Linked DNA regions of Actinoplanes lobatus. The protein of the gene in region 2 interacts with the protein of the main gene of each other region in a pairwise test. Links are inferred from orthologs where the notes say so. Each region holds a gene or a part of one and is shown on either strand. Other genes may lie near its edges. The genes, in order: dnaA and nadE.

The links.
Region 1: the proteins of nadE (region 2) and dnaA interact in binary tests that used the Escherichia coli proteins (3 or more experiments, as listed by UniProt). The link is inferred for Actinoplanes lobatus from one-to-one orthologs.

Annotation. Positions count from the first base shown.
Region 1 is NZ_JACHNC010000001.1:2,261,016-2,264,266, forward strand. Bases 251-3,182 are described here. They hold dnaA (chromosomal replication initiator protein DnaA), read left to right. Parts: upstream 251-763; coding sequence 764-2,602; downstream 2,603-3,182. In the rest of the region: rpmH (50S ribosomal protein L34), read right to left, coding at 32-169. UniProt on the Escherichia coli protein: Plays an essential in the initiation and regulation of chromosomal replication. Binds in an ATP-dependent fashion to the origin of replication (oriC) to initiate formation of the DNA replication initiation complex once per cell cycle.
Region 2 is NZ_JACHNC010000001.1:6,255,181-6,258,319, forward strand. Bases 187-3,006 are described here. They hold nadE (ammonia-dependent NAD(+) synthetase), read right to left. Parts: upstream 2,098-3,006; coding sequence 1,276-2,097; downstream 187-1,275. Other genes in these bases: BJ964_RS28685 (GGDEF domain-containing protein), read right to left, coding at 187-1,210; BJ964_RS28695 (LLM class flavin-dependent oxidoreductase), read right to left, coding at 2,157-3,006. Also shown: more of BJ964_RS28685, read right to left, coding at 1-186; more of BJ964_RS28695, read right to left, coding at 3,007-3,139. UniProt on the Escherichia coli protein: Catalyzes the ATP-dependent amidation of deamido-NAD to form NAD. Uses ammonia as a nitrogen source.

The DNA.
Region 1 (3,251 bases), 4.0 Mb from region 2 along the record:
CCTGGGCATTCCGACCGGACTAGCGGTCGGCTCAGGCCGACAGCTCGCCGCGGCCCTTGGCCCGGCGGGCCGACAGGATGGCACGGCCGGCGCGGGTGCGCATGCGCAGCCGGAAGCCGTGGGTCTTGGCACGCCGGCGGTTGTTCGGCTGGTAGGTGCGCTTGCTCACGTCAAAACTCCGTCTTCGTACTACGACTCTGGGGGCATCATGCGCTGCAAGACGCCACTTTAGCAGAGTGCGGCGGAGCAACCGCCCAACCCTACGCAGGGCCCCCGGGGCGGTCAACCATATCCTGGGTCGGCACGCCGACATGGCGGGCAGCGATCGCCTGGCAGGTCTTTCCGTGCACAAAGTGAATCTTTTCCCGCGCGCGTGCGGTGGATGGCCCGGACGGCGGTTGAAGTCCACCTGTCGCCGCTGTTAGCGTGCGCGGTTGCTGGTCTCATCCGGCCGTTCGCAGCCCGCGAAGCGGCGGCCAAAACCGGACAAGCAGGTGGATCGTTCGCCACGGTGAGCCTGTTTACCGCCCGCGCCAACTACAGGCTCCGGTAAATCTGCCGACCATCCGGCCGGGAGCGGCCACCGGCACTGACCCCGGTTGTGGATAACCTGTGGATAGCTGGTGGCGCCGTGCGTGTTCAGCACGTTAACTGTGCTGGGTTGGGGGACGCCGGCCGGTTGCCCGTCACGGGGCGCCGAAAGGCACAGGCGAAAGGCCGGACAAGGCCCACCGGGGTCGGTGGCGATGGGGGTGGCGCGTCGGTGGCCGAGCAGGTCGACCTGGGCAAGTTGTGGCGTGAGACGTTGGACGAGCTGTCCGACGAGATCGCGTCACGGCAGCAGCGCGCCTATCTACAGTTCACCCGGTTGCGGGCGATAGTCGAGGACACCGCCCTCCTATCGGTTCCGGACACGTACACCCGCGACATCATCGAGTCACGGCTGCGCCCGGCGATCACCGAGGCACTCAGCCGCCGGCTCAGCCGGCCCATACAGGTGGCGGTCACGGTCCGGCCCCCGGAGGACGGGTCCGGCATGCCGGGCACCGTCTACGGCACCCCGGCCGAGCCGTCCGCCGGTCCGATGGTGGACCCGCAGCCGCGGCACTACGCCGAGAACGGACCCTTTCAGCCGGAGCTGCCGGGCTATCCGGGCTCGGCACGGATGCCCGAACCGCCGCCCTACCAGGGACCTGCCTTCGGTCCGGCCGAGCACGCGCCGGAGCCGTACCCGACCGGGTCGGCGCAGCACTCCGCACCGCAGGCGCCGTTCCCCCGTGGGGTTCCAACCGCCCACGACGGCCAAGAGGCACTCTTCGCCGACCCGATGCCGCCGGTGTCGCCGCCGGTGAACCGGTCCCCGGTCGCGCCGCCGGCCGAGAAGGAACAGCCCAACGACGCGGTCGCGCACCGGATGGCGGCCGACGCCGCCCAGTTGCGGCAGAACGACCGGCCGATGCCCGGTCCGGACCGCCGCGACGACGTGCCGAGCCGGGCCGGCGACAACGGGCCGGGCCGTCCGCCGATCGACCTGCGGGGTCCCGGCACCACGCCGCGGCCCGGTGGGCAGGACGGCAACCGGCTCAACCCGAAGTACATGTTCGAGACGTTCGTCATCGGCTCGTCCAACCGGTTCGCGCACGCCGCGGCGGTCGCGGTCGCGGAGTCACCGGCGAAGGCGTACAACCCGCTCTTCATCTACGGCAGCTCCGGGCTGGGCAAGACCCACCTCCTGCACGCGATCGGCCACTACGCCACCACCCTGGGACACGCGCGCTCGGTGCGCTACGTGTCGACCGAGGAGTTCACCAACGATTTCATCAACAGCCTGCGAGACGACAAGACGCAGGCGTTCCAGCGCCGTTACCGCGACGTCGACATCCTGCTGATCGACGACATCCAGTTCCTGGAGAACCGCGAACGGACGCAGGAGGAGTTCTTCCACACCTTCAACACGCTCCACAACGCCAACAAGCAGATCGTGATCAGCTCGGACCGCTCGCCGCGCCAGCTGGCCACCCTCGAGGACCGGATGCGCACCCGCTTCGAGTGGGGCCTGCTGGCCGACATCCAGCCGCCCGACCTCGAAACGCGTATCGCGATCCTCCAGAAGAAGGCCGCGCAGGAGCGGATGTACGCCCCCGACGACGTGCTGGAGTTCATCGCGTCCCGGGTCTCCAACTCGATCCGCGAGCTCGAGGGCGCCCTCATCCGGGTGACCGCGTTCGCCAGCCTCACCCGCTCGCCGGTGCAGCTCTCCCTGGCCGAGGAGGTGCTGCGCGACTTCATGCCGGACGGCGCCGGCCCGGAGATCACCGCCGACCAGATCATGGTGTCGACCGCCGACTACTTCGGCGTCTCCCTGGAGGACCTGCGCGGGCACTCGCGCAGCCGGGTGCTGGTCAACGCCCGGCAGGTGGCCATGTACCTCTGCCGGGAACTGACCGATCTCTCGCTGCCCCGCATCGGGCAGGCGTTCGGCGGCCGCGACCACACCACGGTGATGCACGCCGACCGCAAGATCCGCCAGCACATGGCCGAGCGCCGGTCGCTCTACAACCAGATCGCCGAGCTGACCAACAGGATCAAACAGAACACCTGAGGGGTACGGCCTACGCGCGCTCGACCGCACCACGCGGCCGGCGCCTCGCGATGCCCGGCAAGCTGCCGGGGCACGCCCTCACGCACCCGCCGGGCGGTGCTGCCCACTCGCCCCGTGACCCCACCACGCCCTCGCACGGGACGGTGTGGATTCGTCGTACCCGATGGATCTTTGTCTGAGCCGGACCGGCTCGCTCACCGGGACCGTCACGGGTTATCCCCAGCCCCATCGGGCTGTGCGGGCCTCAAAAGGCAGTTACCCACAGGGTCGCACAGAATGTGCGACGCATAACGCACAGCCTCTGAGCTGCTGTTTCTCTACTTACCCACAGTTTTCCGCGAGTTCTGCACGGGGTTTTCCACAAGTTATACCCAGATCATTAGTGAAACCTGAAGACATTGAAGCCAATGACTGTCTTCTCGCGAGGGCGCTGAAGGACGAGTTGTCAACGTCGCGACGTGCCAGTTTCGTGCCAACGTTATCCACACTCATCCACAGGCATCCACAGGCTGGCTCCCCAGGCGGTGGATAACTCCTGACACCTCAATCCACAGAAGTGGACAACTCCTGTGGAAATCGATGTGGACAGTCACGAACAGTAGTTGTTGATCTCACAGGCTGTGGACGCCTGTGGATTACCTGTTGAAGG
Region 2 (3,139 bases):
TCGCGTCGGCAGCCCCGGGGCCGCGGCAGACGATCACGAATTCGTCGCCACCGAAGCGGCCGACCAGGTCCTCGACCCGCAGACGGGCTCGTAGGTGTTCGGCCACGCCGATGAGCAGCGCGTCTCCGGCGGCGTGGCCGAGACGGTCGTTCACCGGCTTGAAGCCGTCCAGGTCGCAGAACAGCACGGCCAGATCTTCCGGTCCGGCGGCGAGTTCCCGGGTGATCCGCTCGACGGAGGCGGCGCGGTTGGGCAGTCCGGTCAGCGAGTCGGAGGTGGCCAGCCGGTGCAAGGCGGCCTCGGCCGCTCGGCGGGCGCGGGAGAGCCGGGCGATCCGCGCCATGACCAGTGGGATCATCACGACCGACGAGATCGCCAGCAGCAAACCGTCGGAGGGCAGGCCCAGCACTGCCCGGACCCCGCCGATGGCCGGGGCGATCGCGAGCATGATGCCGAGGAAGACCAACCGGCCGGTGGTCAGGTCGTCGACCGGGGTCGGGCCCGGCGCGGTCATCTGTGCCATCGACGGATGCAGCGCCGCGCCGCCGACCGCGACGAACGCCGCCATGTAAGGGATGTTCTGCCAGCCTGCACCGATCACGGCAGACACACTCTGAGCCAACGCGAATGCGACGGACGCGCAGAGCAACAGCACCGGTGCCGACGGTCGATAGGGTACGAGTGAGACCCGCAGCATCCCGCCCAGCGTGCCGGCCAACAGGAAGACGTTCAGGAACCGGATGATCTGCTGGTCGGTGGACATGCCGTCAGCGGTCATCGCCGGGAACAGAACGATGCTCCAGAGCACGCCGCTGAGCCCGATGGCAGCGATCACCGAATCGATGATCCCGCCGGTGTCCGCGCGTCCACGTCGCAGCACCACGGTCAGCGATGCCGCGAGCATCAGTGCGCCGCCCGTGATCATGGTGAGCCTGACCACGCTGTCGGCGTCGGCGGCGGCCCTTCCGGCCTCCGCCAGCCGCCATGCCCAGACGGCGTTGCCGACGTCGTAGACGACGGTCCCGGCCAGCAGCAACCACCAGGCCACCCGCGCCGCCCCTGGCGTGGTGCGGCGCAGACCCGTCACCAGGGCCGGCAGCGGGCTGAGGCAGACCGCCAGAAGCAGCCAGCCCTGCTGATGTGCCGGCCAGACCGGGTAGGTCACCACGGCGAGGCCGGTCAGCGCAACGTACAGACGCGGCGTCAACACGTTCCGTCTATCGGCCGCGCCGGGCCGGGTATGAGGAAGCGATGCCAGCGCTTCGGGGGTGCGGGTCAGGGGCGCCACCAGTGGTCGAGCGGGGTGACCGGCAGGGCCCGCTTGTGGCGGGTGGCGAGGTAGAGCGATTCGAGGCGGCCCGCCACCTCCGGGGTGACGTCCGTGCCCTCCAGGTAGTCGTCGATCTCGTCGTAGGTGAGCCCGAGCGCCGCCTCGTCGGGCAGCCCGGGGCGATCGTCCTCGAGGTCGGCGGTCGGCACCTTCTGCCACGTGCTCGTCGGCGCGCCCAGTTCACGCAGGAGGGCGGCGCCCTGCCGTTTGGTCAGGCCGGTCAGCGGGGTGACGTCGACGCCGCCGTCACCGTGCTTGGTGAAGAAGCCGGTCACCGCCTCGGCGGCGTGGTCGGTGCCGACGACGAGCATGTTCAGCTGCCCGGCGATCGCGTACTGGGCGACCATGCGCTCGCGGGCCTTGACGTTGCCGCGGACGAAGTCGCGCAGCTCCTCGAAACCGGCGGCCACGGCGCCGGACACCGCGTCGGCGCCCGGTTTGACGTTCACCGCGATCGACCGGTCCGGGTCGATGAAGTCGAGCGCGATCCGCGCGTCGTGCTCGTCGGCCTGTACGCCGCACGGCAGCCGCACCGCGACGAACGTGGCGTCGTGGCCCTCCGCGCGCAGTTGCTCGCAGGCGAGCTGGCACAGCTTTCCGGCCAGCGTGCTGTCCTGTCCTCCGCTGATCCCCAGCACGAGGCCGGTGGCCGGCGTCGACCGGAGGTAGTCCTTGAGGAATCCGACGCGTTCCCGGATCTCGTCCGCGGGTGCGATCGACGGATTCACGCCGAGCTCGGCCAGGATCTGTTTGCGTAGGTTCGCCATCGTCGCACTGTACTGGGCGTGGAGTCCGGGTCGCCGCGGACTCCACGCCCGGCCGTGGGTCAGGTGGCCGCCGGGACCGGCTCGCGCAGCCGGTGGATGAGCGCGTCGCCCACCCGGGCGGTCTCCCGCTTGTACGGCGTGTCGGACAGGACGAAGTGGCTGATGCCCAGGTCGGCGTACTTGCGCAGGGCCGCGGCCACGTCGTCGGCGGAACCGACCAGCCAGGTCGTCCCGGCGCCGCCTCCGCCGTATTTGCCGGGTGCCGTGTAGAGGCAGCTGTCCAGCACCTCACCACGGTCGGCCAGGTCGAGCAGCCGCTGCTGGCCGACCGCGGCGCGGCGCAGCAACTCGGTGCTGCCGGTGCGGCCCGCCATCTCGGCGACCTTCTCCTCGGCGTCGTGCCAGGCCTGCTCGGTGGTGTCCCGGACCAGGGTGGTGATCCGCAGCCCGAACTCCAGCGGCGGCAGATCCCGGTCCAGGTCACGGCTGAGCGTGCGGAGCCGGTCGATGCGCTCGGCGACGCCGTCCAGCGGCTCACCCCAGAACAACTGCACATCGGCCTCGGTCGCGGCGACCTTCTCGGCGGCGGCTGACGCGCCACCGAAATAGAGGCGAGGACCATTCCGGTACGGGCGGGGCACGACCGTGGCATTCGTGACGCTGAAGTGCTCACCCGCGTACGTCACGTTCTCCTCGGTCCAGAGTCGCCGCGCGATGCGCATGAACTCCCTGGTCCGCGCGTACCTCGTGGCCTGATCTACCTCGATGTCGCCGTAGGCGGCGAGATTGTCCTGCCCGCTCACGATGTTGATCAGCAGCCGGCCGCCGGACAACCGGTCGAGAGTGGCGGCCGCGCTGGCGAAGTGCGCGGGCCGCCAGTAACCGGGCCGGATCGCGGCGAGTGGCTGGAACGTGGTGGTCCGGGCGGCGAGCGCGGTGGCGACCGTGAACGTGTCCGGCCGGCCCCAGCCGGTGCCGATCAGCGCGCCGGACCAGCCGTGCCGTTCCGCGGTGACGGCCAGGTCGACGCTGTGGTCGAGGG